DNA from 4 places in the Glutamicibacter sp. ZJUTW genome. Region 2 is predicted to be linked to each of the others. Evidence: predicted binding sites of a transcription regulator. Region 2 holds the regulator's gene; each other region holds the start of a gene.
What was found. The regulator LexA, encoded in region 2, represses DNA repair genes until DNA is damaged. The targets are predictions, from matches to a motif close to TCGAACANNTGTTCGA.
Positions count from the first base shown of each region.

Region 1: a site for LexA is predicted at 1,714-1,729, ahead of ruvA (Holliday junction branch migration protein RuvA). Genes of this name have one in related genera too.
Region 3: a site for LexA is predicted at 3,278-3,293, ahead of F0M17_RS08885 (DUF6504 family protein). Genes of this name have one in related genera too.
Region 4: a site for LexA is predicted at 1,552-1,567, ahead of uvrA (excinuclease ABC subunit UvrA). Genes of this name have one in related genera too.

Region 1 is NZ_CP043624.1:1,866,985-1,874,917, forward strand. It holds gene ruvB (Holliday junction branch migration DNA helicase RuvB) at 12-1,061, opposite strand; gene ruvA (Holliday junction branch migration protein RuvA) at 1,088-1,705, opposite strand; gene ruvC (crossover junction endodeoxyribonuclease RuvC) at 1,812-2,411, opposite strand; gene F0M17_RS08795 (YebC/PmpR family DNA-binding transcriptional regulator) at 2,415-3,173, opposite strand; gene pdxT (pyridoxal 5'-phosphate synthase glutaminase subunit PdxT) at 3,177-3,788, opposite strand; gene F0M17_RS08805 (aldo/keto reductase) at 3,947-4,780, shown strand; gene F0M17_RS08810 (DUF6226 family protein) at 4,822-5,457, shown strand; gene F0M17_RS08815 (CapA family protein) at 5,459-6,628, opposite strand; gene F0M17_RS08820 (M3 family metallopeptidase) at 6,753-7,933, shown strand, end outside.
Region 2 is NZ_CP043624.1:1,169,013-1,176,945, forward strand. It holds gene F0M17_RS05535 (ATP-dependent DNA helicase) at 1-1,905, shown strand, start outside; gene F0M17_RS05540 (glycoside hydrolase family 76 protein) at 2,016-3,095, shown strand; gene lexA (transcriptional repressor LexA) at 3,152-3,871, opposite strand; gene F0M17_RS05550 (LysM peptidoglycan-binding domain-containing protein) at 4,130-4,483, shown strand; gene F0M17_RS05555 (histidinol-phosphate transaminase) at 4,564-5,670, shown strand; gene hisB (imidazoleglycerol-phosphate dehydratase HisB) at 5,693-6,313, shown strand; gene hisH (imidazole glycerol phosphate synthase subunit HisH) at 6,314-6,949, shown strand; gene F0M17_RS17420 (hypothetical protein) at 6,952-7,101, shown strand; gene priA (bifunctional 1-(5-phosphoribosyl)-5-((5-phosphoribosylamino)methylideneamino)imidazole-4-carboxamide isomerase/phosphoribosylanthranilate isomerase PriA) at 7,131-7,868, shown strand.
Region 3 is NZ_CP043624.1:1,885,722-1,893,654, reverse strand. It holds gene F0M17_RS08905 (SOS response-associated peptidase) at 1-409, shown strand, start outside; gene F0M17_RS08900 (hypothetical protein) at 406-930, opposite strand; gene F0M17_RS08895 (MBL fold metallo-hydrolase) at 1,031-1,660, opposite strand; gene F0M17_RS08890 (S-(hydroxymethyl)mycothiol dehydrogenase) at 1,660-2,745, opposite strand; gene F0M17_RS08885 (DUF6504 family protein) at 3,333-3,641, shown strand; gene F0M17_RS08880 (DNA polymerase III subunit alpha) at 3,678-7,133, shown strand; gene F0M17_RS08875 (nucleotidyltransferase family protein) at 7,217-7,825, shown strand; gene F0M17_RS08870 (VOC family protein) at 7,832-7,933, opposite strand, start outside.
Region 4 is NZ_CP043624.1:2,040,491-2,048,423, reverse strand. It holds gene F0M17_RS09635 (hypothetical protein) at 1-305, shown strand, start outside; gene F0M17_RS09630 (nuclear transport factor 2 family protein) at 412-813, opposite strand; gene uvrA (excinuclease ABC subunit UvrA) at 1,593-4,463, shown strand; gene F0M17_RS09620 (HAD hydrolase-like protein) at 4,550-5,254, shown strand; gene F0M17_RS09615 (1-acyl-sn-glycerol-3-phosphate acyltransferase) at 5,255-5,926, shown strand; gene uvrC (excinuclease ABC subunit UvrC) at 5,930-7,873, shown strand; gene rapZ (RNase adapter RapZ) at 7,883-7,933, shown strand, end outside.

The DNA of each region.
Region 1 (7,933 bases), 700 kb from region 2:
GTAATGCTTGCCTAATCCTCATCGTTTTCATAGCTTTGCGCACTGGCGAAGATGGCATCCTTGGGCATGGCTAATCCCAGATGCTCCCAGGCTCCGGGCATGGCGATACGCCCTCGCGGAGTCCGGCCCATCAATCCTTCGCGCACCAGGTATGGCTCGGCGACGGTTTCGACGGTTTCGGTTTCTTCGCCCACGGCAATGGCCAGGGTTGAAAGCCCCACCGGTCCCCCGCCGAATTTCGTGCACAGTGCTTCCAGCACTCCGCGGTCCAGGCGGTCCAGTCCGCGCGCATCGACCTCGTACATGTCCAGAGCGGCAGCCGCTGCCTTGGCATCGATCTCTTCGAGCTTGTGCACCAGGGCCCAGTCGCGCACGCGGCGCAGCAGGCGGTTGGCGATACGCGGGGTTCCGCGGGATCGACCGGCGATCTCGGTGAATGCAGCTGAGGTCACGCTCAGATCCAGCATCATTGCCGAACGGCGCAGTACCAGCTCGAGTTCCTTGACCGCGTAGAACTCCAGGTGCCCGGTGAAGCCGAAGCGGTCGCGCAGCGGCCCAGGCAGCAAGCCCGCACGCGTGGTGGCCCCAACGAGCGTGAACGGTGGAAGTTCCAGTGGAATGGCTGTCGCGCCAGCCCCCTTGCCGACGACGATGTCGACCCGGAAGTCTTCCATCGCCATGTAGAGCATTTCTTCGGCAGGCCGCGACATGCGGTGGATTTCATCCAAGAACAGCACCTCGCCCTCGGTCAGCGAAGAGAGAATCGCGGCCAGGTCGCCCGCGTGCTGGATTGCCGGGCCGGATGAGATGCGCAATGGCGCGTTCATCTCGGCGGCGATAATCATCGACAAAGTGGTCTTGCCCAGCCCGGGCGGACCCGAGAGCAGTACGTGGTCCGCGGTGCGTTCGCGGATCTTGGCTGCTTCGAGTACCAGCGAAAGCTGCTGGCGCACCCGGGATTGGCCGACGAAGTCGTCGAGGTTCCGCGGGCGCAGGGCAGCTTCGATAACCCGTTCTTCGGGTTCGCTGCCGGCGTTCGTGAGCCCGGTGGAGTCATTCATGAAAAGTCGATCCTCTCGCAGACCGCTTAGACGCGGGTTCCGCTGGACATGCTGCGCAGCGCGGCACGCAGGATTTCTGCGACGTTACCGGTGGCAACGACATCCGGATCGGCCTTGGACAGCGACTTCAGGGTACTGGTTGCATCCTTTTCGCTCCAGCCCAGTCCGGTCAGCGCTTCGATCACCTGCGGTTCCCAGACGCTGGCGGTACCGCCGCCGGACACCGGAGCCACCGGCGCGCCGGTCGGGACCAGCTTGCCGTTCAGTTCCAGCACGATCCGGCTGGCGCCCTTGGGGCCGATGCCGGACACCTTGGTGAAGGCGGCGGTGTCCTTCGTATTCGCCGCGATGCGCACTTCTTCAGGAGAATGCACGGCAAGGATGGCCAAGCCGGTGCGCGGCCCGATTCCCGATACGGAGATCAGGACCTCGAAGACATCGCGCTCCTCAGCGGTGGCGAAGCCGAAGAGGGTCATGGAGTCCTCGCGCACCACCATGGAGGTGAAGACCGTCGCCTCGCGCCCTTGATGCAGGCCGGACAGCGTTCCGGGGGTGGCGTTGACCAGCATTCCGAAGCCGTTAACGTCGATTACCGCGGTGTTCAGTGCAACCGCCTGCACGGTGCCGGTCAATGAGCTGATCATGCCACTCCTTGGATGTATGTTCGATCGAACCCAGTTTATCGAAGATACCTACGAATATCGATCCGCCGTGTTTCCCGGTGGGTCGAGGTCATTTCCCGGCCGCCGGCTAGCGGCGCACCGCTCGGCGCTTGGCTGACGCTTCGGCGGCGATCCATGCCTGCTGCGCACCTGTCAGCTGCGAGGACCCGCCGGCGTGCACCGCAGAGGCCGAGGCGTTCGAGCCGGTGGCCGCTCCGCGCCAGCCATGGGTAATTGCCAGGGCCACCGCGTCAGCGGCGTCGGCAGGTTTCGGCGGTTCATCAAGCCGGCAGATCTTGGCAATCATCTTGCCGATCGCCGCCTTGGTCGCCTGGCCGGAACCGGTCACCGCCGCCTTCACCTCGGTCGGCGTATGCAGCGCGACGGGGATGCCGCGTCGTGCCGCGGCGGTGATCACCACGCCGGTGACCTGGGCGGTGCCGATCACCGTGGAGACGTTCGCCGAAGCGAACACGCGTTCCAGGGCGAGCACGTCGGGCTGGTGCTGGTCCAGCCACGCCTCGATCGCGTTGGCGATCGTCAAGAGCCGGGCGTCGAGCGGGGTGCCCGGCGGGGTGCCGGCGACGGTGACGTCCACCAGCGAAACCTGCCTGTTAGCAGCGACGTCGACCACGGCAAGACCGCAACGGGTCAGGCCGGGGTCGACGCCGACAACACGTAAGGCCAAGCCCTACTGCTCTTCGTCCAATGCGGCGCGAACCTCATCGGACAGGTCGGCGTTGGTGTAGATGCCCTGGACATCGTCCAGTTCTTCCAGCGCGTCGTAGAGCTTCAGGAACTTGCGGGCTCCGTCAACATCCAGGTCCACCTTCATCGACGGCAGGAATTCCATTTCGTCGGATTCGTAGGCGATCTCGTTCTCGTCCAGCGCCGCTGCGACCGCGCGCAGGTCCGAAGGATCGCACACGATGGCGAAGTTCTCGTCCTCGTCCAGGATCTCGTCGGCACCGGCATCCAGCACGATCATCAGCAGGTCATCTTCGGTCAGCTCGCCCTTGGGCAGGCGGACTACGCCCTGGCGGTTGAACAGGTAGGCCACCGATCCCGGGTCGGCGACGGTGCCGCCATTGCGGGTGATGCCCACGCGAACCTCGGAGGCTGCGCGGTTCTTGTTGTCGGTCAGGCACTCGATCAGCAGCGCCGAGCCCTGCGGGCCGCGTGCTTCGTAGATGATCTCGGTGTAGTCGACGACCTCACCGGTCAGGCCGGCGCCACGCTTGATTGCGCGGTCGATGTTGTTGATCGGCACGGAGTTCTTCTTGGCCTTGCTGACGGCAAGTTCCAATGCAGGGTTGCCGGCCATGTCGGCTCCGCCGGCGCGGGCGGCAACTTCAATGCCCTTGATGAATTTCGCGAAGGCCTTGGCGCGCTTGGCGTCGATCGCAGCCTTCTTGTGCTTGGTAGTTGCCCATTTGGAGTGGCCTGACATGCTTTAAGCGTCTCCTCGCGTGAGATTGATGAAAAATTGATGGATAGCTGTGCTGCCGGTGACTTCCGGGTGAAAGCTGGTTGCCAACAATTTTCCCTGGCGTACTGCAACAATTCTACCCTGTCCGTCATTCGGCCCGGCTTGAACGGTGCTGATCACCTCGACGTCCGGGCCGATTTGCACGGCTTCCGGGGCGCGGATGAACACCGCTTCGAGAGTGTGCCCGTTGAAGTCCAGCTGGTGCTCGAACGAGTCGACCTGGCGCCCGAAGGCATTGCGCTTCACCGTCATGTCGATGCCGCCGAAGCTTTGCTGGACCGCGCCATCCCGCGCGATTGCAGGATTCTCAATGCGATCGGCCAGCATGATCATTCCAGCGCAGGAGCCGTAGACCGGCATCCCTTCGGCGATGCGATCCTTGATGGGATCGGCCAACCCGTAGTTGCGGGAGAGCCGGTCAATTACGGAAGACTCGCCGCCGGGTAGCACCAGCGCGTCGACCTGCGCCAAATCCTCGACTGTACGCACCATTTGCGCACGTTGCCCAAGCCGTTCAAAAGAGGCCAGATGTTCGCGGAAATCCCCTTGCAGCGCGAGGACGCCTATTTTCGGCATGGTTGTAACCTTCATGGTGTTCGGTGGATGGCAGCACGGAAATGCGCCGAAACAACGTTAAACCCATGGATGCCGTGCGCCGGTTTTGTTTCCCGGTGTGTCGTGGATTCTTCGATGCAACCACCCGGCAGCCCGTGAAGCTTGGTAGGTTCGGGAACATGATTGCTGATATTTCTTCCTTCGAACTTGCCGGTGGCGTGAGCATGCCTTCCGTTGGCTTGGGCACGTGGCCCCTGCGCGGCCAGGAGGCGGTTGCCGCAGTCCGCTCGGCCCTTGACGTCGGCTATCGCCGCGTGGACACGGCGGAGAACTATGAGAACGAGGACGCCGTCGGCCAGGCCTTGGCGCAGAGCAGGCTTGACCGCGATGAATTCTTCGTGACGACGAAGTTCAACAAGAAGTGGCATTCGGCCCTAGGCGTGCGCCAGGCCTTGGAGAACTCCCTGTCCCGCCTTGGACTCGACTATGTGGACCTGTTCTTGATCCACTGGCCAAACCCGCGGCAGAACACCTACGTCGAGGCGTTCACAGAGCTGGCAAAGCTCGTAGACGAAGGGAAGATCCGAGCTGCCGGCGTCTCCAATTTCAAGCCCTACCAGTTGCAGAAGATCCTGGAAGCAGGCCACGTGCCGGCGCTGAACCAGATCCAGGTGGACCCGGAGCGTCAAAGCGCCGAATGGCAAACTTTCAATACGGAGCATGGCGTGCGGACCGAAGCCTATTCCCCATTGGGACGGCAGAAGTCCGACTTCCTTTCACATCCAACTCTGGCACAAATTTCCGAGGCGCATGGGAAGAGCAGCGCGCAGGTGACGCTCCGCTGGCATGTCCAGTCCGGGCGTGCGGCCGCACCGAAATCGGCCGATCCCCAGCGGCAGCGCGAGAACTTGGATATTTTCGATTTCCACCTCACACAGGCAGAAATAGCCGCCATCGATGCCATGGATACCGGAGCCGGCCCCTTCACCGATTCGGATGAATTCGGGCATTAAGCCCTTACTTCCATGGTTTGACGCATCAGGAGGAACCCAGCATGCTCAGGGGCTATAAGCGGCCAGACATTAAATTCGCCGAGTACCTCGACGAGCTCGGTACCCCAATCCCCTATGGCGAGCGTTGGGATGGGGAGCCGGATCATGAAAGCTATTCGGTGACCGAACATCCGGAACGTTTTGCCCCCGTGCAGCATGTAGCCCGGGCGTTGCTGGGCTGGATGCAGGAGCAATTCCAGGTGCGCTGCTTCGAAGATCCCGGTCTGGCCACCGAACTGCGGATTCCACCGGACACAGTGATGTGCTCTATTCGGATCCTCCCGGTGGATTCGCGCTGCGCTCCATTGGGAATAGTTCTCACCAAATTTCCCGGGGTGCATCTGGAGCTCGGTGCGCTGTACCAAGCAGCGTTCCCGTACTGTGGCTGCGACGCCTGCGATGAGCACGTTCCCGACATGATTGAGGAACTGGAAGCCCAGGTGGGGGCAGCAGTGTCCGGAGCATTCGGCGAGTACCTGGATCTAGACGCTGGCCGCCTCGTTCATCGTTTCGAAGTTGATGAGATGGGGTTCAGTGAGCAATCCGGCAGTCTCGATGACTTATCGCCGGCTCGGTTGGCCAGGGCGCGTGCCATTCTGCCCGAAAGCGGCTCCTGGGAGCCCTGGCCACTGCGATAGTTCAGTCCAACGCCCACTCGTGAAGCCCATCTTCGAATGCGCCATAGGCATTCACCGTGGCTTTGCTGCGCTTCAACGAGGCTTTAGCATCAGCGTCCGGAACGCATCCGTCGGCATCGAAGACTTGGCACCACGCCACCGGCGAGGTCGAAAGCTGGTGCGGGACCCAGCGCAGGTCGCTGACGTCCCATTCGCCCGGCTCGTCCTCGGTGAATGTTGCTTTCACGCTTATGCCTTCGCGGTTGAGAATAGTTGGCGTTGCATGTTTGGCCACGGAGTTGCCCAAGCCGTAGACGATCCAGGTTCCGTCGTGCTTTTCAATGGGCAATACCGAGTGGGTGTGGTGCATGTAGATGAAATCGAAGACACCGGACTCAGCTAGAGCTCGACCTAGCCTCCTCTGGGACACTGTCGGTTCGCTGGTGTATTCAGCTCCGTCGTGCACGGCAGCCACCACGATGTCAGCCCCCGCCTTGCGCGTTGCCTTGCCCCTTGCGATCAGTTGCTGGGCATCCACTCCGGTATCGACTTGCCAGTCAGCTTCTTCCGGCAGGCCGTTGAGCGAATAGGTGCTGGTAACCACGCCGAGCTTCACGCCATCGACATCCAGGATCGACGGTTTCCCGGATTCTTTTTCGCTGCGATAGGAACCGGTCGCGAAAAGACCGTTCGCTTCCAAGGCATCCAGTGTCCGCTCGACGCCGGCAGTTCCGGAATCCACCGTGTGATTGGTGGCGGTGGTGCATCCGTCGTAGCCGATAGCCTCGAGATCGCTCAGAATTTGATCCGGAACGGTGAACCGCGGATACCTCGAGTACGGAGGGGCGCCAATCGGAGTCTCCAGATTGCAAAGGGCCACATCCGCGTCCTGGACGAACGGTGCAAGACCCGCAAGCAGTGGGCTGAAATCGAAGTCCTCACCATTACCGGATTTAGCGCCAGCCGCTTGCTTCGCTTCGCCCAGCAGCTGAGGATGCAGCAATACGTCGCCGGTAACCATTAGTGATAGTTCTTGGGGCACCAAAGCCTCAGCAGGACTCTCATCAATGGGTGGACTCGACAACGGTTGCGCCGAGGCTGAAGTGGACGATTGAACCGAAGGCTGCGGGGTTGCTGATTCTCGAATGTCGTTCGGAGCAGCAGAGCAACCGCCAATCAGCAATGCGGCCATCAGCGTTGAACCAAGTGGAAGTAATGCAGGCAGAGCACGTTGGGGCATGCATCGAGCCTAGCTCAGCTGGGTATGCAGGGTGTAAATGCAAGCTGAATCACTTTTTCCATGAAAACCTAGGCCTATGCAAAACCCTCTTCTGACTCCCAGCACCAGGCCCTACCAATGGCCAGCATTCGACCAGCTCACTGCTGAGCACTACCTGGAGGCGACCCGGATCGGCGCAGCCGAGCAGCGCGAAGAGCTGCAGCGCATTATCGACGATACGCAGGAACCCACATTCGAGAACACATTCCTCGCTTTGGAAGCCAGCGGGCAGACCCTGCGCCGTGCGTTGATGACGTACTTCTCCGTGATTTCTGCCCATGGGACGGAAGATCTGCGGGCGATTCAATCAGAGATTTCATCGATCTGGTCCGAGCAGGAAGACGAGATCTACCTGAACCAAACCTTGTATTCGCGTTTACAAGCCTTGGATTGTGCAAGCCTCCAGGGTGAAGACGCCCGCTTAGCGGACCAAACTTTGAAGAATTTCCAATTGGCCGGGGCAGGCTTGGGCGATGCCGAAAAGGATCGCCTGAAGGCACTGAACGCGAAGCTGGCCGAACTTTCAACGCAGTTCGCTGACCTCGTGCTGAAGAATCAGAACGCCCATGCGGTGCACTTCGAGGATGCAGCGGAACTCGACGGCCTGTCCGGTCCAGCCATCGAGTCGGCAGCGGAGGCGGCGAAGCAAGCAGGCCACGCGTCGGGCTACCTGCTGGCGTTGGTTTCTCCGACCCAGCAGCCGGTTCTGGAGTCGCTGTCCTCAAGCGAGTCCCGCCGCAAGGTGTTCAACGCATCAATGAGCCGTGGCACCGAGGAAAACGCGACAATTCACATTGCCGCCGAAATGGCGCAGCTTCGTGCCGAACGCGCCGCGCTGCTCGGATTCGCCAATCATGCCGAAACCGTGCTCGCCCAAGCCACCGCCCCTTCCACCGCTGCGGTGGAAGAGCGCCTGGCCGAACTGACGAAAGCTGCCACCGCAAACGCCCGGAGGGAAGCTGAGGTGCTCGGTGAGATTTCCGGTGCTGAAATCAACGCGTGGGATTGGAAATACTTCTCCAATCAGGTCCTGCGTGATCAGTACTCGGTGGATTCCGAAGCGCTGCGCAACTACTTCGAGTTGGGCCGGGTGCTCATCGATGGGGTCTTCGCGACGGCTACCAAGCTGTTCGGCATCACCTTCCAAGAACGGTTCGACCTGCCTGCCTACCACCCGGACGTTCGGGTCTTCGAAGTCTTCGACGCCGATGGCAAGCC
Region 2 (7,933 bases):
CATGTGGTCAGCGCGCTGGAAGATGAAAAGCACTTGCTGGTGCAGGCAGGCACCGGCACCGGCAAGTCGATGGGCTACCTGATTCCGGCATTGGCCCACGCGCAGACCAGCGCCAAGCCGGTGATCGTCTCCACCGCGACCTTGGCGCTGCAATCGCAGATTGTCGGCCGTGACGTGCCGCGGTTGCTCGAATCGCTCAAGGGCAAGCTCTCGCGCCCGATGGATGTGGCCCTGCTCAAGGGACGCTCGAACTACCTGTGCCAGTACAAGCTCGGCGGCGGGTACCCGGATGACGAAGGCACGCTTTTCTCGATGGATGAGCCGGCAGCTCCTGCCGGCACCACCTATTCGCCGTTGGCCAGCGAGGTCATGAAGCTGCGCGAATGGGCTGAAGAGACTGAGACCGGTGACCGCGATGAGCTGGTGCCCGGGGTCAGCGACAAGGCGTGGAAGCAGGTCTCGGTTTCGGCCATGGAGTGCTTGGGGTCGCAGAAGTGCCCGATGGCTGATGAATGCTTCTCGGAGATGGCTCGTGCCCGTGCCGCGGAGGCGGACGTGGTCATTACCAACCACGCCCTGCTGGCGGTATCGGCCTTCGAGGGGCTTTCGGTCCTCCCGGACTTCGAAGTCGCAATCATCGATGAGGCCCACGAACTGCAAGACCGCGTGACCAGCTCGGTGTCCGGGGCGCTCTCCGCACGCATGGTGCTCACCGCGGCAGGCGGCGCCAAGCGCCATTGCGGAGTGAACGTGGACGAGATGGTCAAGGCGGCGAACCGCTTGGAGAAGTCGTTGACCGGTGTGCCCACGGGACTGCTGGAACATGGCCTGCGCGAAGACATGGGCATCGCCCTGAACGACATCGTGGAACAGGCCCGGCTGGCGTTGGCGCTGTCCAAGCCCGAAGCCAATGCACCGGCTGACGGCGGACGACAGACCGCCCGCTCCCAGCTGCAGGCGGTGATGGACGATGCGATTCGCATGCTCGAATCCGAAGAGCGCCGCGAGGTGCTGTACACCACCCGTCCGCGGGAGTTTGTCGAAGGCCGGGGCTACGTCGAAGCTGACGAGACCCAGCCAGCCACGTTGAACGTTGCCCCGTTGTCCGTTGCCGGCAAGCTGCGCGAAGGGCTTTTCGACGGGCGCACGGTCGTCTTGACCAGCGCTACCTTGGCTATCGGCGCGCAGTTCGACTCGGTCGCAGGCTCCCTGGGTCTGATGGGCGCCGGGGCTCCGTCCTGGACCGGCGTGGACGTCGGCAGTCCCTTCGATTACCCGAAGCAGGGCATCCTGTACGTAGCCAAGCATCTGCCCAAGCCGGGCCGCCAACTGGCCGCCGAGACGCTTGATGAGATCGAGGATCTCATCAAGGCCTCCGGCGGCGGTGCACTGGCTCTGTTCACTTCGAAACGCTCCGCCGAAGAAGCGGCAAGCATCTTGCGCGAACGCCTGGACGTGGAGATCCTGTGCCAGGGCGAGGGCAGCATGAAGTCGCTGGTCGAGCAGTTCAGCAGCGAACGCGACACCTGCCTGTTCGGAACCATGACCCTGTGGCAGGGCGTGGACGTGCCAGGAGATTCCTGCCGGCTGGTCATCATCGACAAGATCCCGTTCCCGCGCCCGGACGATCCGATCTCCAAAGCCCGTTCCGAGGACGTGGCCAAGCATGGCGGCAACGGCTTCATGCAGGTGGCCGCCACCCATGCGGCGATTCGCCTAGCCCAGGGCGCTGGACGCCTGATTCGTTCGGTCGGGGACAAGGGCGTGGTGGCGATCCTCGATTCGCGCATGGCCACTGCACGGTACGGCAGCTTCTTGAAAGCGACGCTGCCGCCGATGTGGCCGACTGTCGACAAGAAGGTCATCACCGGAGTTCTCCAGCGCTTGAACCCGGACGGGAAATAGCCGCAGCCAGAGCATGAACTTGAGCTGTCCTTGGACTTGGGGCAGCTCAAGTACTTAAAGCACTATCAGCAGGATGGTTGGATATGCACTAAGGTCTGTGAGAAGAACTGATGCCGCGTGAACCGGAAGGCACCATGGAGTCCATGCAGGAATTGGCACACCAAGCCGCCATCGACACCCACCAGCGTTTCGGACGGCGCCTCTTGCGGCTGCCCGGAACCTGGATTGGGCAGAGCTACAGCAGGGCGCACCGGTTGCGCGACGGAAGCTTGCTCAGCGATCTCAATGGCTGCGCGCACCCGTTTTCGGAGTGGAACTATTGGTGGCAGGCGCATTATCTGGATGCCATCATTGATGACGGCCACTCCTATCTGGCCGCAGGCGACGCGGAATCGGCGCGTGCCGAGCTGGCCCGGGCCAATCATCTGTTGCGTGGCATTCGAATTCGCAACTTCGGGATGCTGCCCAACTACTTCTTCGACGATATGGCGTGGCTTGCCTTGGCCAGCGGCCGTCTGGCGCAGTTCACGCTGGCCGTGAGGGGAGAAGGAAACCACGCTGCTCAGACTGCAATGCGGGTGCTGGGAGAACAGCTTCAAGCTGGCATGGACGAGGTGCTGGGCGGCGGCCTGTACTGGTCGAAAAAACGGGATTTCAAGAATACGCCGGCCAATGCGCCGGCGGCACTGTTCTTCGGCCGAACCGGACAGAAGGACACCGCACGGCAGGTTCTCCAATGGCTGGAGAAGAACCTGTTCAGCGCCGAGCGTGGGCTGTATTTGGACGGGCTGCGGTTGGCCAGCCAGGGGCATACGGTGGAGCCAGCGATCTATACCTATAACCAGGGCACGGTGCTAGGCGCGTTGCTTGAGCTTGGCGAGCCAGCCGATCTGGCTCACGCCCAGGTGCTGATCGATGCGACCACGCACTCGCTGTCTTCCGCGGCCCGAGTACTCGCGTTCAACCGCGGGGGAGACGGGAACCTTTTTGCCGGAATCCTGTGCCGGTATCTGGCCCTCGCCGCGAAAGATCACCGCTTGGAAGCACCAAGCAGGGAGCAGGCCAGGCAACTGGTCACGGCAACTGCAGGCCATCTGATCGACCAGGAACCGCGCCGGCTCTCGGCGGCAGTCCAGCGCTGGATGATCTTCGCCGCGGCCGCCCAGATCGAGCTCGAGGCCGGCGAGTAGCTGATTAAACGAAAATTGCGCTGGTGCCAAGCACCAGCGCAATATCCACACGAAATCTAGAGTGAGCGCATGACCGAGACGACCCGTCCCATGATCTTTGCTGCATCACCCAAAATCGGTTCGTAGCGCGAGTTCTGTGGAAGCAGCCAAGTATGCCCATCACGCTGCCGGAAGGTCTTGACGGTCGCTTCCTCGTCCAGCAGGGCTGCGACGATGTCGCCGTTGTCTGCCGTCTGCTGTCGGCGGACAACTACCCAGTCGCCATCGCAAATCGCGGCGTCAACCATTGAATCGCCGGAAACCTTGAGCATGAACAGTTCCCCGTGGCCCACGAGCTGACGAGGCAACGAGAAAACATCTTCGACGGACTGTTCTGCCAGGATCGGACCGCCAGCAGCAATACGGCCAACCAGCGGAACCATGGTGGTGTCAGCAGAAGTGCTCAGCTCAATGATCTTGGCGTCTTCGCTGGCAGCCGGCTCGACCGGCTCCGAGACCTCGGCCTTTTCGGCATCGTCGGACAATTGCAGCGGAAGCAGGATTTCCATCGCGCGCGGACGGCGTGGGTCTCGACGGATATAGCCGAGCTTTTCCAACTGGCTCAACTGGTGGGTCACGCTCGAAAGACTCTTGAGTCCGACAGCGTCGCCAATCTCACGCATCGATGGCGGATAACCGTTCTTGCCGATAGACCGCTGGATCGTCTCAAGGATCTTCTTTTGGCGAATCGTCAGCGAACGTGCATTCGATCGGGGAGTGCGTTGTGATGCTGACATGAGATTTTGCCTTCCCTAGCAATCATTCGAAAGTTTGCGTGTCCAAACTGTCGGAGCTAGATGGTGAGATGTTTTCATTGCTCGTCTACTTCGAAATCTTAGTAGATAAGCGAGCTTCTTTCAAAGATTTGTTCGAAAACTTCTGGACAAGTTCCGCGAATCTCTGTTAGAACAGATATACGAGGTTCGAACAAGTTTTCGAATCCGTTCTTTCGAATAAAAATTCGCATCACTTGAATTTCTTGAGGAGACAACGTCATGGCTACCGTCGCACTTGACTCAGATCAGACCCAAGCGCCGCTGAAAATCCGCATCAACCGCCGCGGTTGGGCTGTGCTGGTGGGGATGCCCGTTTTCGCACTCACGATCGCTGCTGCTTTCTTCTTCTCCATGTTCGCCTCTGACGCGCATGCCGCGGCAGAAGATCCTGCTGGGGTTGGAACCATCGATGTCACCGTGATCCCCGGGGATACGCTATGGAGTTTGGCTCGCGACTATGCCACCGGTTACGACGTGACTTCCGCAGTTGGCCACATCGCGGAGCTCAACGCCTTGGACGGCAGCGAAATCCAGGTTGGAGATACCTTGTCGATTCCGGTCATTGCCGGCTAGCTTCCCCCGCTGTCTAGAGTTTGTTACCTGCAGCCGTAGCGGATTCACTGGCGGGCTCGCTGCGCACGTAGACTTGATGCGTGAATGACCGCAGTGAACTTTTGAGTCAGCTGCCCTTGCGTGAGAATCTCCGCGGGCTATCCCCTTATGGCGCACCGCAAATTGACGTGCCGATCCAGTTGAACGTCAACGAGAACACCCATCCGTTGCCACCGGTAGTCGTAGACGCCATTGCCCAGGAAGTGGCCAAGGCAGCGGCAACTCTGAATCGCTATCCCGACCGCGAGTTCACCGAGCTTCGTGAACTTCTTGCCGATTACCTCGGCCACTCGCTCACCAAGGAGAACATCTGGGCCGCGAACGGTTCGAATGAAATCCTGCAGCAGATCCTGCAAGCCTTCGGTGGTCCAGGCCGTACCGTGATGAGCTTCGGCCCCACCTACTCCATGTACCCGCTGTTGGCCAGTGGTACTGATACCACCTATATCGCCGGTGAACGCGCCGAGGATTTCACCCTGTCCGCCGAATCTGCAGCCGCGCAGGTCCGCGAGCACAAGCCGAATATCGTGTTCCTGTGCTCGCCGAACAACCCCACCGGCACCGCCCTTGGCCTTGATGTCATCACGGCCGTGTACGAAGCCATGAGCGAGCACAACGGCATGGTGATCGTTGACGAGGCGTACGCCGAATTCTCCTTGGCCAGCACCAAGTCCGCACTGAGTCTGCTTGAAGGCCGCCAGCGATTGATCGTCTCGCGCACCATGTCCAAGGCATTCGGCCTGGCCGGCGCACGCGTCGGCTACCTGGCCGCCGCGCCAGAGGTCACCGATGCCATCCGCTTGGTGCGGCTGCCGTACCACCTGTCGGCCGTGACCCAGGCAACGGCGATCGCCGCCTTGAAGAACATCGAGTTGCTGCTGGCGCAGGTCGAAGACATCAAGTCCCAGCGTGACCGCATCGTCGCGCGCTTGAAGGAACTGGGCCTGAAGCCATCGGTCTCCGACTCCAACTTCGTCTTCTTCGGTGGCGTCGAAGACCCCCACGCTATTTGGGAAGGCCTGTTGGAAGCCGGCATCATCATCCGCGACAATGGAATTCCGGGGACCTTGCGTGTTACGGCCGGAACCGAATCAGAAACCACAGCCTTCTTGGAACGACTTGCCGAACTGCTCGGCTCGCAGAAGTAATCAAAGACAAGCGAAGGAAGACATGTCTGCCGAATTGATTGGCGCACGTCGCGCCCGCATGGAACGCGTGACCAGCGAATCGTCCGTATTCGTTGAATTGGATCTCGATGGAACCGGCGTCTCGGAGATCAGCACCTCGGTGCCGTTCTATGACCACATGCTGACTGCGCTCTCCAAGCATTCGCTCATCGACCTCACCGTGCGTGCTACCGGCGATACCCACATCGATGTCCACCACACCGTTGAGGACACCGCGATCACCATCGGCGAAGTGCTGCGCGTGGCGCTGGGCAACAAGGCAGGCATCCGCCGCTTCGGCACCTCCTACGCTCCGCTGGACGAGGCGCTGTCCCGTTCAGTCGTCGATGTCTCGGGCCGGCCATACCTCGTGCACTCCGGCGAGCCTGCTGGCCAGGAATACCACTTGATCGGCGGGCACTTCACCGGCTCGATGACCCGCCACGTCTTCGAAGCCATCACCTTCCACGCACAGATCTGCGCTCACATCGAGGTGCTCTCGGGCCGCGACCCGCACCACATTGTCGAAGCGCAATTCAAGTCCTTCGCCCGCGCCTTGCGCGAAGCCGTAGAGCGCGATGAGCGCATGGGCGACAAGATCCCATCCACGAAGGGTGCCCTGTAAGTGGAGAAGAAAACAGTAGTTGTCCTGGACTACGGTTCAGGCAACGTCCGTTCCGCCGTGCGCGCCTTGGAAGCCGCCGGCGCCGAGGTGGAACTGACCGCAGACCCGAAGAAGATCGTGGCTGCCGACGGACTGGTAGTCCCGGGAGTCGGCGCCTACGCCTCGGTCATGGAGCAGTTGACCGCAACCGGTTCCCTGCGCTGGATCGGCCGCCGCATCGCCGGTGGCCTGCCCGTCTTGGGGATCTGCGTGGGCCACCAGGTCTTCTTTGAAGAAGGCGTGGAGCATGGGGTGAAAACCGAAGGCATCGGCGAATGGCCGGGCAAGGTTGAACGCCTCCAGTCGGATGTCATTCCGCACATGGGCTGGAACACGGTGCGCCCGCCGGAAGGATCCAAGCTTTTCGCAGGCATCGAGGACGAGCGATTCTACTTCGTGCACTCCTACGCTGTGCAGAAGTGGGAATTCGACGTCACCCAGCCAGCGATGACCCCGCCGCAGGTGACCTGGTCGACGCACGGGACGCCATTCGTGGCCGCCGTCGAAAACGGCCCGCTCTCGGCAGTCCAGTTCCACCCGGAGAAGTCCGGCGACGCTGGCGCACAGTTGCTGCGCAACTGGTTGGGGACACTCTAGGCATGTGGAGCCTCATCTTGGGTGTTATCGGGGCCTTCCTGATCGGCGGGGCCATTTCGCTGAAGAACCAGAAGGCCCATATTTCATGGATCATCGCGCTCTGGGTGCTTGCAGGCATGAGCTTGATCGCAGCCTGGGCCCTGACCTACTAACCACTTTTTATTTCTTCATTAAGGACATCATGAGCGAGCAACCAATCCTCGAACTCCTGCCTGCGGTAGATATCGCCGGCGGCCAGGCAGTGCGCCTGGTCCAGGGCGAAGCCGGTACCGAGACCGGATACGGCGACCCGCTGGAAGCTGCGCTTTCCTGGCAGAACGCCGGGGCCGAATGGCTGCACCTGGTCGACCTGGACGCAGCCTTCGACCGCGGAAGCAATGTCGAGATCGTCCAGCGCATTGCCAAGGAACTGAACATCAAGGTCGAGCTCTCCGGCGGCATCCGCGACGACGCCTCCCTGGAACGTGCACTGGAATTCGGCGCTACCCGCGTCAACCTCGGTACCGCCGCACTGGAAAACCCGGAATGGACGAAGCAGGCCATCGCCCGCCACGGCGACAAGATCGCCGTGGGCATGGACGTGCGCGGAACCACCTTGTCCGGCCACGGCTGGACCAAGGACGGCGGCGACCTGTGGGACGTCCTAGCTCGCTTGGAAGACGCCGGATGCGCCCGCTATGTTGTCACCGACGTGACCAAGGACGGCACGCTGCGCGGTCCAAACGTTGAACTGCTGCGCGAAATCGCTGCCAAGACCAGCAAGCCGATTGTCGCCTCGGGCGGCATCTCCTCGCTCGAAGACCTCCGCGTCTTGCGTGAGCTGGTTCCTGAAGGCATCGAAGGCGCCATCATGGGCAAGGCGCTGTACTCAGGCCAGTTCACCTTGCAAGAAGCGCTCGATGTGGCAGGCCGCCGCTAGGCACCAAGTACCATCCGCGAAAGGCGATTCAGAAGCTCCCTGCTTCTGAATCGCCTTTCCATTTG
Region 3 (7,933 bases), 720 kb from region 2:
CTACGAGTGGAAGAAGGAGGGCAGCAAGAAACGCCCCTTCTACGTGCACCGCGAGGATGGAAAGCTGATCTTCTTCGCCGGCCTCTATGAATGGTGGAAGGACGAGGACGGATCCTGGATTCTTTCCACCTCGATCATGACCATGGACTCGCCTTCGGCTGAAGAACCAGGGGTGCTTGGCGAACTTGCCGGCCTGCACGACCGCTTGCCCATTCCGCTGGGCAAGGAGATGATGGGCCGTTGGATGAACCCTGCCGAGGAAGATGGCGAAGGGCTGATCGAGCAGATTCGTGCAGAAGCGTTCGATGTGGCCTCAGAATGGACCATGCATGAGGTCGACACCGCTGTCGGCAATGTGCGCAACAACTCTCCGGAGCTGATCGAGGCGCACAGCAACTCGCTGTTCTAGCGCTGGTGCCGGGCGGCGTGCTGCACCATCCAGGCGCCGTTGGCCATGGCGAATACTGCCAGCCCCAGTCCCATCAGCCGCCGCGCGGCAACGCCCGCCGGGGACGTGGCCAGCGAGGACAGCTGTGCGTGCGTCAGCGGCTCGTAGGCGAACCAGCCCAAAGGCACCGGTTGCAGCGTATCCCAGATCTTCAACCCGGCCCCTGCCAGGAACAAGGCCAAGGCGAGCGCGGCCAGGATCCAGGGCACGGCTCTGAGGGGGCGCACCGCCAGGATGCGGCGCATCAGGAGGATCCCGGCAGCCAAGCAGAGGGTGACGACGCCGAAGAACACCAGCGCTCCTGCGGCAAGGAGCACTGGGCTCGGCGACTGCGAGATCGCTCCGGCGGCCGAGGAGAAGCTATCTGCGGCGGTGGCCACCGGTTGGCGGCCGTCGTGCCAGATCAAGACGAGGCCGCAGAGCAGGGCGGCAAGGCCGCCATAGCCTGCCGTTCTCTGGATCCGCAAATGCGTTTCAGGCATGGATTCATTATTCCATCGATGGTGCGGGAAACAAGGATGGCGGCGGCAGCCGGCCCGCAGGCCGGCTGCCGCCGCCATTTGGTGGAATCGCTGTCGCGGGTCAGTGCCCGCGCTTGATCCATTCATCCAGGTTCGGCGCTTCGGCACCGATGGAAGTGGCATCACCGTGACCGGTATTGACCACCGTTTCGGCTGGCAGCACCAGCAGCTTGGTGCGGATCGATTCAATGATCGTCTCGAAGCTGGAGTAGCTGCGCCCGGTAGCACCCGGTCCGCCGTTGAACAGGGTGTCGCCGCTGAACAGCACGCCGAGGTCTTCCGCATAGAAGCAGGTTGAACCTGGCGAGTGCCCCGGGGTGTGCAGCGCGGTCAGCGAGGTGCCGGCGATGGTGAATGAATCGCCTTCGCTGATTTCCGCGTCCACGTCGCGCTCCGGGTAGACAGCTTCCCAGAGCATGCGGTCTTCCGGGTTCAAGAACAACGGTGCATCAACGGCGTCGGCGAATTCGCCGGCGGCGCGGATGTGGTCGTCGTGCCCGTGGGTCAGCAGCACGGCCATGACTTCGCGCTCGCCCACGGCTTCGCGGATCTTGGCAACATCGTGTGCCGGGTCGATCACCATGACCTCGGAATCATCGCCGATGATCCAGACGTTGTTATCGACATCCCAGGTGCCGCCATCCAGCGAGAAAGTGCCGGAGGTGACGACGTTCTCGATGCGGGCAGCCATTAGAGCTCCACCACCGAACGCAGCACGGTGCCTTCATGCATCTTCTTGAACGCCTCTTCGATTTCATCGATCTTGATGCGTTCCGTGACGAAGGAGTCCAGATCCAGCCGGCCGAGCTTGTACTGCTCGACAAGCATCGGGAAGTCGTGGCTTGGCAGGCAGTCGCCGTACCACGAGCTCTTCAGCGAGCCGCCTCGGCCGAAGACGTCCAGCAGCGGCAGCTCGAGCTTCATCTCCGGGGTCGGGACGCCCACCAGCACCACGCGGCCTGCAAGATCGCGGGCGTAGAAGGCCTGCTTGTAGGTTTCCGGACGGCCTACAGCATCGATCACCACATCGGCGCCGAAGCCGCCGGTCAGTTCCTGGATGGCTTCCACGGCGTCGACCTTGGCGGAATCCACGGTGTGGGTGGCGCCGAAGGTCTTCGCGGTTTCCAGCTTGTCAGGGTTGACGTCCACCGCGATGATGGTGGTCGCGCCGGCCAGCTGCGCGCCGGCGATGGCGGCGGCGCCGACGCCACCGCAACCGATCACGGCAACCGACTCGCCGCGCTTGATTTCACCGGTGTTGATTGCCGCGCCGATGCCGGCCATGATGCCGCAGCCGAGCAGGCCGACGGCTGCCGGATCCGCTTCTTCATCCACGATGGTGCACTGGCCGGAGTGGACCAGGGTCTTCTCGGCGAAGGAGCCGATGCCCAGGGCAGCCGACAGCTCGGTGCCGTCCTCGAGGGTCATCTTCTGGGTGGCATTGAACGTGTTGAAGCAGTACTTCGGCTCGCCCTTGGCACAAGCGCGGCACTGGCCGCAGACTGCACGCCAGTTCAGGATCACGCGGTCGCCGACCTTCACGTTGGTGACGTTCTCGCCGATCTGGCTGACGACTGCGGTGGACTCGTGGCCCAGCAGGTAGGGGTACTCGTCGCCGATGCCGCCGAGCTTGTAGTGCAAGTCGGTGTGGCAGACACCGGTGGTGAGCACGTCGACGACTACTTCTCCGGGACCCGGGTCCGGAACGATGATGTCGACGACCTCTACCGGCGCATCCTTGGCGCGGGAAACAACGGCTTTGACCTTATGAGGCATGGGATTTAGCTCCTGGAACGATTGACTGTTGCTGTCTCGATGCTATCGGTGTCCTCGGCGCTTATGGAACATTCGTGACACAATGACGCAGGCTGTTTCGCCCAGAGCCAATTTGCGCAGGTGCACCACGAGTTTCCCGGAACGTATGTGACGGCGCAAGGGCTGCGCCTCGGGCTCAGGCTCCGCTGAGCAGGAGGACGGCACCGAGGGCGGAAACCAGTGCCCGCGCCGAATTGGCCTTGATCCACTGTGGTGCATAGAGCTCCCAAGCCAGCGACCTGCTGCTCCAGCCGCCGATTGAGCGGAACGTTGGCTCCGAGGGTGAGCGGGGCACCGTTCCCATCGGGCTACATCGCCAAACTGCGCCTGGCCTTGGCCCATGATGCGCTGCTTGCCTGCGATGTCGGATGTTCCTCGCCCTTTCGTTTATCGCGGCCTTTCGCAGGGCCTATTCAGCCAGCTCATCGACGCTGCGAGCCGCTGCGCTCGGCTAACCCAAACTGTCGGTCGCGCTGACTAGTGTAACTGTCATTCGAACACGTGTTCGAATAGAATGGTTCTACTAGGTAAGGAGTGCGCACGTGGGGATGTTCACCGAGTCGATCGAGGTGGCTCGCGCAGCGAATGGGATGCCGTTGCGCGTGACCTGGCAGGGGCAGGACTACCGCTTGGTGGCTGAACCGCAGCGCTGGTTCGAGCGCCGCAAATGGTGGGATGAGAACCTGCGGATTCCCCGCGGAGCCGGTGCGGGGATTGCCGACTACGAGATGTGGCGCCTGCAGCTGGTCGCCGTGCGTGGATCCCGCCAAGTGCACAGCGTCGATGTGAGTTTTGATGCGCAAACTGAACGGTGGCGCCTGGTGCGCGTGCATGACTCGCTGGCCCGCAGCGCCTGATGTGCCGGCAGGGGAACATATTTTCGAAGGACATCCATGAGCTTCACCCATCTGAACGTCAGTTCTTCATACAGCGCCCATTATGGCGTCTCGCACCCAAAGCAGCTGGCCCAGGCGGCCAAGGCGCAGGGGGCGCAGATGCTCGCGCTGACTGACCGGGATGGGCTGTATGGGACGGTCAAGCATGTGGCAGCCTGCATGGCAGAAGGGCTGCACCCGATTCTCGGGGTGAACCTTGCGGTGCTCGATAGCCACGGGGAAACCCAGGGGCGGATTGTCCTGCTGGCCCGCGGGCGCTGCAACGGTGCGGGATATGCAGCGCTGTGCCGGGCCATCACCCTCGCGCATGGCACTGCGCACGGCGTTCCGGGGCTGGAAGCCGGGCAGTTGGCGCATCTGGGCGCCGGCGGAAATCTGATGATCCTGCTCGGCGGGGAGTCGGACGTGTCTCGCGCAATCCTCAAGGGAAACTACGCTCACGCCCGGGCACTGCTTTCCAACTGGAAGAAGCGGCTGGGAAAGATGCTGCGCGTGGAGATCACCACGCACCTTTCCAGTCCCGGATCGCGCTACAGCCTCGGCGAAGCAGGCCGCATGCTGCGCTACGCCCACGAGCGGGGGGTCAAAGCAGTCCTCACCAACGCCGTCCGCTACGTGGACCCCGACGGGGCGGTCACCGCAGACATCCTGGACTCGGCGCGCGCCCTGCACAGCCTGAAGAACCTGGACTCCTGCCAACCCAACGGCCAAGGATGGCTGAAAACCCCGCAAGAGATGCGCCAGCTGGCCAAGGAAATCGGTTATGCCACCGAAAGAAGCTGGGCGCACCAGCTGCTGCGGGAAACCGAAGCGCTTGCCGAATGGGCTGCGGCCGACCCGGTGGCTGATCTCGGATGGAAGAAGCCGGTCATCCCCGAGGCCAAGGTCCTCGGCCTGGACCGCCCGGCCATGCAAGAGCTCACCAGCCGCGTCTACGGCGCGGTGCCAGGGCTCTTGCCGCACGCCAAACCCAGCCTCATTGAAAAACAGCTGGCTCTGGAACTCGGGGTGATCGACCGGCTGGACTTCGCCGGGTATTTCCTGACCGTCGCCGAAACCGTCAAGCTGATCACCGGCATGGGAATCCGCGTGGCCGCCCGCGGCTCCGGCGCCTCCTCGCTGGTGAACTACCTGCTGGGCATCAGCCAGGTGAACCCGCTAACCCATGACCTGGTGTTCGAACGCTTCCTCTCCGATACCCGCACCACCTTGCCGGACATCGATATCGATGTGGAGTCCGCACGCCGCCACGAGATCTACCGGGAGATCTTCGCCAACTTCGGCGAAGAGCGCGTGAGCCTGATGAGCATGCAGAACGCCTACCGTGCCCGCGGCGCGGTCCGCGATGCAGGAGCCGCCCTCGGGGTGGAGCAGGAGCAGGTCGACGAGATCGCCAAGCAGCTCTGGCGCTTCTCCGCGTCCTCTTTCCGCGAAGCGCTCACCGAGAAGCCGGAACTGGCGGCATTGGCCGAACGCATTACCGATGACACCCAGCTCGATATCCTCATCGACGCCACCGAACGCCTGGACCGGCTGCCGCGCCATATCTCCATGCACCCCTGCGGAGTGATCCTCTCCGACGCGAGCCTGCTGGACCGCACCCCGGTCCAGTCGTCGGGCATCGGGCTGCAGATGAGCCAGTTCGACAAGCACGACATGGACCTGATGGGGCTGATCAAGCTCGACGTGCTTGGGGTGCGCATGCAATCAGCCATCGCCTACACCCTGGAAGAGATCGCCCGCATGCACCCGGACAAGCAGTCGGTCGCGCGCGCCGGAGGGCATGTGGATGACAGCTATATCTCCGCTGCCGGAGCGATCGACCTGTCCCGGGTGCCGCTGGATGACGAACCCACATTCGAATTGATCCGCTCAACCCATACCCTGGGCTGCTTCCAGATCGAATCCCCGGGCCAGCGCGAGCTGATCGGCAAGCTCGCCCCGCGCGAATTCAACGACCTGATCATCGACATCTCGCTGTTCCGCCCTGGCCCCATGCAATCGAATATGGTCAAGCCCTACCTGGAGCACCGCCACGGCTTCGCCCCGGCCCAATACCTGCACTCGGACCTGATTCCAGCGCTCGCCGAAACCCATGGGGTCACCGTCTTCCATGAACAGGTGCTGCGCATCCTGGATGTGATGACCGGTTGCGGGCTGGGCATGGCCGATGTCTACCGCCGGCTGCTGGGGAATCCGGACAAGGAACCAGCCGTAGAACGCTATGTGCGCACCGAAGCAACCAAGCGCGGCTACAGCCAGGAGACGATCGACAAGGTCTGGGAAGTGCTCTCCGGTTTCGGGTCCTTCGGCTTCTGCAAAGCCCACGGGGCGGCCTTCGCCGTGCCCACCTACCACTCGGCCTGGCTCAAGGCCCACCACCCCGAAGCCTTCCTTGCCGGCATCTGGGAACATGACCCGGGCATGTACCCCAAGCGGCTGCTGGTCTCCGAAGCCCGGCGCATGGGCATCCCCATCCTGCCGCTGGACATCAACCGCTCCACCGGGCACTACCGGGTCGAACGGGTGTTCGAATCCGCTCCAGCGAAGCTCCCGGTGGTGCCACGCGCGCCCAGCTCGCTGCGCCCTGGACGCTACGGGGTCCGCCTGGCCTTCCGCGACATCCACCAGATGAGCGAACGCGAAGTCGAACGCCTGGTCGCTGGCCAACCCTATGAGCACCTTGCAGATGTCCGCGCCCGTGCGGGGCTCTCGCGCCGCACCTACCAGAACCTCGCGGCCCTCGGCGTCTTCGACTCCCTGCTCGCCGGGACCTCGCGTGCCGACACCATCGCCCACACGCAATCGATGGCACACAGCTCCCTTCCGCCCAAATACCGGCCTGGGCCCGGGCAGCTGGCGCTTGACCTCGGGAAAATCGAACACATCAAGGCCACGGGAACCGAGCTGAAACCTGCCGAAGTGGTGCGTACCGAGCTGGACCTGATGCACCTGGATGCCAGCGAGCACCTGATCTCTTCCTACCGGCAACGCCTGGCGCACCTGCCTATTGCCCAAGCGGCCGAGCTGCTGCAGTTGCGCAACGGAACCGAGGTCCTCGTCGCTGGAGTGCGCGTGGCCACCCAGACTCCTCCCATGCGTGGAGGCAAGCGAGTGGTCTTCATTTCCGTGGACGACGGGACAGGCTGCATCGATGCGACCTTCTTCGACGACACCCAGCAACGCACCGGGCCGTTGCTTTTCTCTACCCGCATGCTGCTCATCCATGGCGTCACCCGGCGCACCGGACCACGTGGCATCTCGCTGCAGGCGCTGAACGCCTGGGACCTGCATCAGCCCGAAACCTTGCCCGCTGCGGGGTACCTTGAAGAGCAGGGCCGCCCGCAAATCAGCTACCGGCCAAAGCTCGGCGAAGGTGCTCGCAGCATCGAGAGCGTCGGTGAGCTGGCCAAGCGGATGGAAGCCGAAGGGCTGGACCAGAGAGGGGCATGATGCGCTGGTTCGCTGACAGGGTTTTGCCCAGCATGTACATTGGCTCCAAAGGAACAAGTACTTGACGCGAGGGGCAAAGGAACGTGAATGCACAGGATGAACAATTCTTTCTCAAGTGCGTTCAGGCAAACCCCGTCAACCAGCAAATCCTCCACCTCGCCCCGCAGCTAGGTGTTTCGGACTGGTGGCTCACTGCAGGCGCACTATTCCAAACGGTATGGAACGTGCTTGAGGGCAAGGAGCCGCAAAACGGAATTCGCGACTACGACCTCTTCTACTTCGATGAGGACACGTCCTATGAGGCAGAAGACGCAGTCATACGCCGGGCCAAAAAACTCTTCAAAGGCATCGACGCAGAAATCGAAGTCCGCAATGAAGCACGCGTCCACATGTGGTACGAAGAGCACTTCGGGGTGCCAGCCATTCCCTTCACCAGCTCCACGGATGCCATCGATCATTTTGCGGCGAAGACCTGCTGCTTTGCGGTCACCCGTGATGCGCATGGGCAAATAGCCACCTACGCCCCGCATGGATTTGCAGATCTATTCGCCCGGAAGATCGTTCCGAACCCAGTGCTTGCCCCGCGGGAAGTCTACGAAGCCAAGATCAAAAGGTGGTTATCCCAGTGGCCCTCGCTGAGCGCTGACCCCTGGCCCGAGTCGAAAGCATCGACGAACATCACCGAAGGCTGAAAAACCTCACACCGAAGACACGTGCCCGTCCGCGTCGATCACGAAGGACGGATTGTGCACGAAATCCCAGCGGAACCCGTCCGGGTCGGCCACGCAGGCACTCTTGCC
Region 4 (7,933 bases), 870 kb from region 2:
GAGCCTACGATCGTAAACACTCTATCCAATTAGATCTTCAGGGCCCTAGACTCGGCGTCTTCACTCTGGTGTTGGGAAGCGAGTCACCGGAACTCGTCTACGATGAGCGATATATCGGATACCAAACGATTCCTGAAGGGTTGGACGAGGTCATTGAATTCGCGGAAGAAACGATTGACGATGTAGCGTCTTTTGTCCTCAGCTCGGAACCGCTGGTGGTTCGTGAAAGCTCCATTTTTCGACGGTCTTATCTCTGCATGCCGAGTAATCACGGACGGCAGTGGAAGCTCAAGAGGTTCAGCTAGCGTATCGACGGCTGGTGTGAGTGTTCAAAGCTGACAACGCCTCTGTCTTTGCTCCTTAGTGCTGTGCCGCCCGTAAACGGAACCTTGAACGGGACAGAGTGTGATGTCAGGCGCTGAATGGAAGCTCAGGTCGCAAGTGGTGCCCGTCTTTGACGTGTGAGTAGTCTCGCGCTGTTGTTACTAAGCCTGAATCGTCGAATGAAAGCACAGTGCATCCCGAGACGGTCATTGGCTGGTCCTTGATGAACATCACGACCCAGTACTCGACGGAAGCTGAACTTCCGTTGACGATTGGTTCGCTGAACCATGTTTCTGCCGGTTGGGTTTCCTCCGCGAAGCATTCCTCTAGATAAGTGCGCAGACCGTCAGGCCCACGCAATGGTCTGAACATCGAGGCCCAGTGGTCGCCGTCATCAGCTTGCAACTGGACAATTGCATTCACGTCCTTGAGTGGCCAAGCGTTGGCCCATGTTGTCGCCCAGCGTTGCGCGGCTTCGGTAGTTTGCATGTTGATTTCCTGTTGACGTAGATGATTGGTGACTGCAGGTTGTTCGGGCTGTGCGAGTAACCCTGCATCCATAAGTATTACAACGCTACTATCGGTCGAGCAGATTCACGTTGTAGGTTCGTTCAGTGTTGCTTAGTGCTCACTTTTCTCAAAGTGTCCCGAAAGCGGGTCACAAATAGGATCGCGCCACGTGCTGACTCGCATCGCAGAAGTTTCATGGATTTACAGGAACACCGGCCGTTCCGTATGCCCTGTCCGTGTAGTGACCGGTGAGGGGGCGCGAAACGGAACGGTGTGGCGCTGCCTCATGATGTCGAATGCTTGCACAGAAAACAATTGCTGTCGGATGGCATGCACCGCGGACGATGCCATTGCGCGGAACATTTGGCCAGGTTCGCTATGTAGTTGCATTGCGGATCAGCGGTTGCGGTGCCCCTGGTTGGCGGCGTGAACCGAACGTCGAATTTTATCCGTTTTCCCGCTCGTGCAACACAGAGCATGCGCTCGCCGCTCATTGGCATCTACGAGATAGCTGCGAACTTGGGGAGGGGACGCACACGTGACAGGCACAAGCGGGAATCCAAGGGCCCGGTACCTCGAATGGGACGTCGTGGTCCGATCTGGATTCATGGGGACGCCGGCTCACCGGTCGACATTCCGGATGGATGGACGAGCACGCATTGCGCTCGCCGTGCGCAGGATCAGGGGTTTGGAGAATTAACTGTGAGTTGCATCCATTCGTACATGTATTCGAAGCAGTTTTCGATTAGTATTGCTTCGTGGCTATTACTGCAGAGAGCAAGAGAACAGATCTGACTCGCCTGGTCGTCAAGGGGGCCCGCGAGCACAACCTGAAGAACGTGGACATTGATCTGCCGCGTGACGCGATGATCGTCTTCACCGGCCTGTCCGGTTCGGGCAAGTCCTCCTTGGCCTTCGACACCATCTTCGCCGAAGGCCAGCGCCGCTACGTCGAATCGCTCTCCGCCTACGCCCGCATGTTCCTCGGCCAGGTGGACAAGCCGGATGTGGATTTCATCGAGGGCCTGTCGCCAGCGGTGTCCATCGACCAGAAGTCGACCAGCCGCAACCCGCGCTCCACCGTGGGCACGATTACCGAAGTGTACGACTACATGCGCCTGCTCTGGGCGCGTGTGGGCCGTCCGCATTGCCCGATCTGCCACGAACCGATCTCCAAGCAGACTCCGCAGCAGATCGTCGACCAGCTGATGGAGCTACCGGAGAAAACCCGTTTCCAGATCCTCGCACCGGTCGTGCGCTCGCGCAAGGGCGAATTCGTCGACCTGTTCGCCGAGCTTTCCTCCAAGGGCTTCGCCCGTGCCCGGGTGGACGGTGAAACCATCCAGCTGAACGATCCGCCAAAGCTGGCCAAGCAGGTCAAGCACACCATCGAGGTGGTGGTGGACCGCCTGGCCATCAAGGAAGACGCCCGCCAGCGCCTGACCGACTCCATCGAAACCGCCCTGGGCATTGCCGAAGGCCGCGTGCTGGCCGACTTCGTCGATCTGGACGCGGATGACCCGAAGCGCGTGCGCGCGTTCTCCGAGAACCTGGCCTGCCCTAATGAGCACCCGCTGGCCATCGACGAGATCGAACCGCGCACCTTCTCCTTCAACAACCCGTTCGGTGCCTGCTCGGCCTGCTCCGGCATCGGCACCAAGCTGGAAGTCGACGAGCACCTGATCGTCCCGGACACCGAGGTCACCCTGGCCGAGGGCGCGATCGCCCCATGGTCGCTGGGCAAGGCCACCACCGAATACTGGAACCGGCTGATCGAGGGCCTGGGCAATGAGCTCGGCTTCACCATGGACACCCGCTGGCAGGACCTGCCGGCGGCCGCCCGCGAAGCGATCCTCAACGGCAAGGACCACAAGGTGGTCGTGCAGTACAAGAACCGCTTCGGCCGCGAACGCAAGTACTCCACCGGCTTCGAGGGCGTCATCTCCTATGTGCACCGCAAGCACCAGGAGACCGAATCCGACCACGCCCGCGACCGCTACGAGCAGTACATGCGCCAGATCCCGTGCCCTACCTGCGGCGGCGCGCGCCTGAACCCGGCATCGCTCTCGGTCTTGGTGGGCGGACGTTCCATTGCCGAGGTCTCCGCCATGGACCTGCGCAGCGCCGCGGAATTCCTCTCGTCGATCGAGCTCAGTGCACGCGAGGCGCAGATCGCCGCGCAGGTGCTCAAGGAAATCGACGCGCGAATGAAGTTCCTGCTGGACGTCGGGCTGGAATACCTGACCCTGGAACGCGCCGCCGGTACCCTGTCAGGCGGCGAAGCGCAGCGCATCCGCCTGGCCACCCAGATCGGCTCCGGCCTGGTGGGCGTGCTCTACGTCCTGGACGAGCCGTCCATCGGCCTGCACCAGCGCGACAACCGCCGGCTCATCGATACCCTGCTGCACCTGCGTTCGCTGGGCAACACCCTGATCGTGGTGGAGCACGACGAGGACACCATCGCCGAAGCCGACTGGATCGTGGACATTGGCCCGGGCGCCGGCGAGCACGGTGGCGAAGTGGTGCATTCCGGTTCCCTGGAAGACCTGAAGCAGAACACCAAGTCGCTGACCGGCGACTACCTTTCGGGCCGCAAGCAGATCGACATCCCAGCCAAGCGCCGCAAGGTCGACAAGGACCGCAAGCTCAAGGTGGTCGGAGCCAGCGAGAACAACCTGCAGAACCTCTCGGTGGAGTTCCCGCTGGGTGTGCTGACCGCGGTGACCGGCGTGTCCGGCTCGGGCAAGTCCACCCTGGTCAACGACATCCTCTACAAGGTGCTGGCCAATAAGCTCAATGGCGCCAAGCAGGTGCCGGGCCGGCACACCCGCGTGCAGGGCCTGGAGCACCTGGACAAGGTGGTCCACGTGGACCAGTCGCCGATCGGTCGCACCCCGCGATCGAACCCTGCCACCTACACGGGCGTTTTCGACCACATCCGCAAGCTGTTCGCAGAGACCAATGAGGCGAAGCTGCGCGGATACCAGCCGGGCCGCTTCTCCTTCAACGTCAAGGGCGGGCGCTGCGAGGCCTGCTCGGGCGATGGCACGCTGAAGATCGAGATGAACTTCCTTCCCGACGTGTATGTGCCTTGCGAGGTCTGCCATGGTGCCCGCTACAACCGCGAGACCCTGCAGGTGCTGTACAAGGGCAAGAACATTGCCGACGTGCTGGACATGCCGATTGCCGAAGGCGCCGAATTCTTCAGCGCGTTCACCCCGATCGCCCGCCACCTGCGCACGCTCGTGGACGTGGGCCTGGGCTATGTGCGCCTGGGGCAGCCGGCCACCACGCTCTCGGGCGGCGAAGCCCAGCGCGTGAAGCTCGCTGCCGAGCTGCAGAAGCGGTCCAATGGCCGCTCGATCTACGTCCTGGATGAGCCGACCACCGGCCTTCACTTCGAAGATATCCGCAAGCTGCTCAAGGTGCTGCAGGGGCTGGTCGACAAGGGCAATACCGTGCTGACCATCGAGCACAACCTGGATGTGATCAAGTCGGCCGACTGGGTCATCGACCTCGGTCCGGAAGGTGGATCCGGCGGCGGCACGATTTTGGCCACCGGCACCCCGGAAAAGGTGGCAAAGGTCGACGAATCGCACACCGGAAAGTTCCTCGCCGAGATCCTGTAATGCCTCGCGGAGAATGTTCGACATATGCAATTTCAGTTATGGATTGCTAACCCACGTCCGCTTCATGGGAAGATGGCTAGGTGAATATGTCGGTAACAAGCGTGCTCTTCGACCTGGACGGGACCCTCGTGGACCCCGCCGGTGCCATCACTTCGGGTATCCGCCACGCGGTGACCTCCCACGGTTTGGCCGATCCGGGCGAAGCCCGGGTGGAAGCGCTGGTGGGCCCGCCCCTGCAAATCGGCCTGCGCACGCTAGACGGCGTCACCGATGAGAACATCGGTTCCATCATTGCCGCCTACCGCGCCCGGTATGCGGAAGCCGGCATGGCTGAATCCATGGTCTACCCGGGCATCGTGGCGCTGCTGGATGCATTGAGATCGGCCGGGATCTATGTTGCGGTGACCACTGCCAAGCCGATCAACATCGCGCGCCAGCTCATTGCACGCAAAGGCCTGGATGCGCATCTCGACGCGATTCACGGCAATGCGGATGAACACGGGAGCATGGGATCGAGCAAGACGCACATCGTAGCCGAGGCCCTGGAGCACGGCCAGCTGGACCCGGAGCGCAGCGTCGTGGTGGGGGACCGGCACTACGATTGGGATGCCGCCCGCGAGAATTCGGTGGCATCCATCGGTGTCGCCTGGGGCTTTGCCCAAGGCGACGAACTGCAGCAGGCGGACGCCATAGCCGTGACCGCCCGGGATCTGGCCGTGTTGCTGCTCGGCGCCGAACGGGCAAACACCATTAACTTCGACGAAGACTTCATGCAGGAAGGTGCAAAGTAGATGAGCATCTACACCATGACCCGTTCGTCGATTCGGGGCATCATCCACGGCGTCTGCCGTGCGGAAGTGACCGGGCTGGAGAACGTCCCGAAGGAAGGCGGCTTCATTGTCGCCTCCAACCACCTGTCTTTTTTCGACTCCCTGATCATCCAGGCGCTGACCCCGCGCGACGTGGCGTTCTTCGCGAAGGCTGAATACTTCACCACTCCTGGCCTGAAAGGCAAGATGATGAAGACCTTCTTCGAATCCGTGGGATCCATCCCGGTGCAGCGTGGCGAGCAGGCGGCCTCCGTGGCGGCGCTCGACTCGCTGGTGGAAATCATCGAGGGCGGCTCCGGCATCGGAATCTACCCGGAAGGCACCCGTTCGCGCGACGGCAAGCTGTACCGGGGACGCACCGGCGTGGGCTGGCTGGCGCTGACCACCGGTGTGCCAGTGGTCCCGGTCGGGCTGATCGGCACGGAGAAGCTGCAGCCTGCTGGCTCCAAGGGCTTCAAGCCCGCCAAATTCCAGATCCACTATGGCGAGCCGCTGTACTTCGACCAGTTGGGACGCAAGCACCCGTTGCCGCAGCGCCGCCAGGCCACAGACCGGATCGTGGATGCGATTGCCGAACTGTCCGGCCAGGAACGCGTCGATTCCTACAACCAGCTGCCGCCGGACGCGAAATAGGCCATGGCTGATCCGGCAAGCTACCGTCCGAAGACCTCGGACATCCCCACGAAACCTGGCGTGTACCGTTTCCGCGACGAACACGGCCGGGTCATCTACGTCGGCAAAGCCAAGGTCCTGCGCAACCGCTTGACCTCCTACTTCGCCAACCCAGATCGGCTCACGCCGAAAACCCGGGCGATGGTCTTCACTGCCGGGTCTGTGGAATGGACCGTGGTGGGGTCCGAGCTGGAAGCGCTGCAGCTGGAGTATTCCTGGATCAAGGAATACAACCCCCGGTTCAATATCGTTTTCCGCGACGACAAGACCTACCCGTACCTGGCAGTCACGCTCAATGAGAAGTACCCGCGCGCCCTGGTGATGCGCGGTGACAAGCGCAAGGGCGTGAAGTATTTCGGCCCGTTCTATCCGGCTAAGGCCATCCGCGAAACCCTCGATACGCTGCTGCGGGTCTTTCCCGTGCGCAGCTGCGCACCCGGCGTGTTCAAGCGTGCCGAAGCCTCGGGCCGTCCGTGCCTCTTGGGCTACATCGACAAGTGCTCAGCTCCCTGCGTCGGACGGATCAGCGAGGAAGACCATCGCCAACTGGCCGATGACCTCTGCACCTTCATGGGCGGCGAGGCGACCAAGTTCACCAAGGCGCTGACCGTGAAGATGCAGGAAGCCGTCGCGGAGCTCGAATACGAGAAGGCCGCCCGCTATCGCGATGACATCGCTGCCTTGAACCGGGTCTTCGAACGCAACGCAGTGGTCCTTGACGACCGGACCGAAGCCGACATCTTCGGCATCCATGGCGATGAGCTGGAGGCCGCCGTGCAGGTCTTCCATGTCCGCGACGGCCGCATCCGCTCGCAGCGCGGCTGGGTCGTTGAAAAGGTCGCAGATACCACCGACGCAGAATTCGTCGAGCAGCTGCTCACCCAGATTTACGCCGATCACGCAGACCGGATTCCCAAGGAAATCCTGGTTCCGGCGCTGCCCGAAGACATCGAGGATGTCACCACCTGGCTTACCGAGCTGCGCGGATCCAAGGTCTCCCTGCGCGTCGCCCAGCGGGGCGACAAGGCGGCTTTGGCAGCCACCGTTGTGGAGAACGCGGAACAAGCGCTGCGTCTGCACAAATCGAAGCGCGCAGGCGATATCACCACGCGATCGCTGGCCATGCAGGAACTGCAGGATGCCCTGGGAGCGGAGCAGGCGCTGCTGCGCATCGAATGCTATGACGCGTCGCATACCCAGGGAACCAACGTGGTCGCTTCCATGGTGGTCTTCGAAGACGGGTTGCCCAAGAAGAGCGAATACCGCAAGTTCTCCATCACCGGCGAGGCCGCACGCGACGATACCGCCAGCATGTACGACGTGATCTACCGCCGCTTCAGCCGCTACCTGAAGGAGAAGGTCGACCCGACGAGCTTCGCCACCGGGGAAGTGGATGAAGCCACCGGCGAGCAGGAAAAGAAGAAATTCTCCTACCCGCCTTCCCTGGTGATCGTCGATGGCGGCCCGCCGCAGGTGGCCGCCGCGCAAAAGGCCATGGACGATCTGGGAATCGATGATATTCCCGTCGTCGGCTTGGCCAAGCGCCTGGAGGAACTGTGGCTGCCGGATGATCCGTTCCCGGTGATCCTGCCGCGAGCTTCCGCCTCGCTGTATCTGGTCCAGCGGCTTCGTGACGAGGCACACCGTTTCGCGATCACCTTCCATCGGGCCAAGCGGGCCAAATCGATGATCGCTTCCGATCTGGATGCGATCCCGGGCCTGGGCAAGGCCAAGCAGGCCGCCCTGCGCAAGCACTTCGGATCGATGAAAAAGATCCGGGCCGCAAGCGTCGCCGAACTGATGGAAGTGCCCGGCGTCGGTGAAAAACTTGCTACTTCCATCAAAGAGTCCCTAGAAGACGCTTCATTAACCGGTGTGAATATGACTACCGGCGAAATTGTCGACTAGCCTTGTGATATGACCGCTGAGTATGAAGCTGTAAAACCCCCTGAGTCCGAACTCGTGATC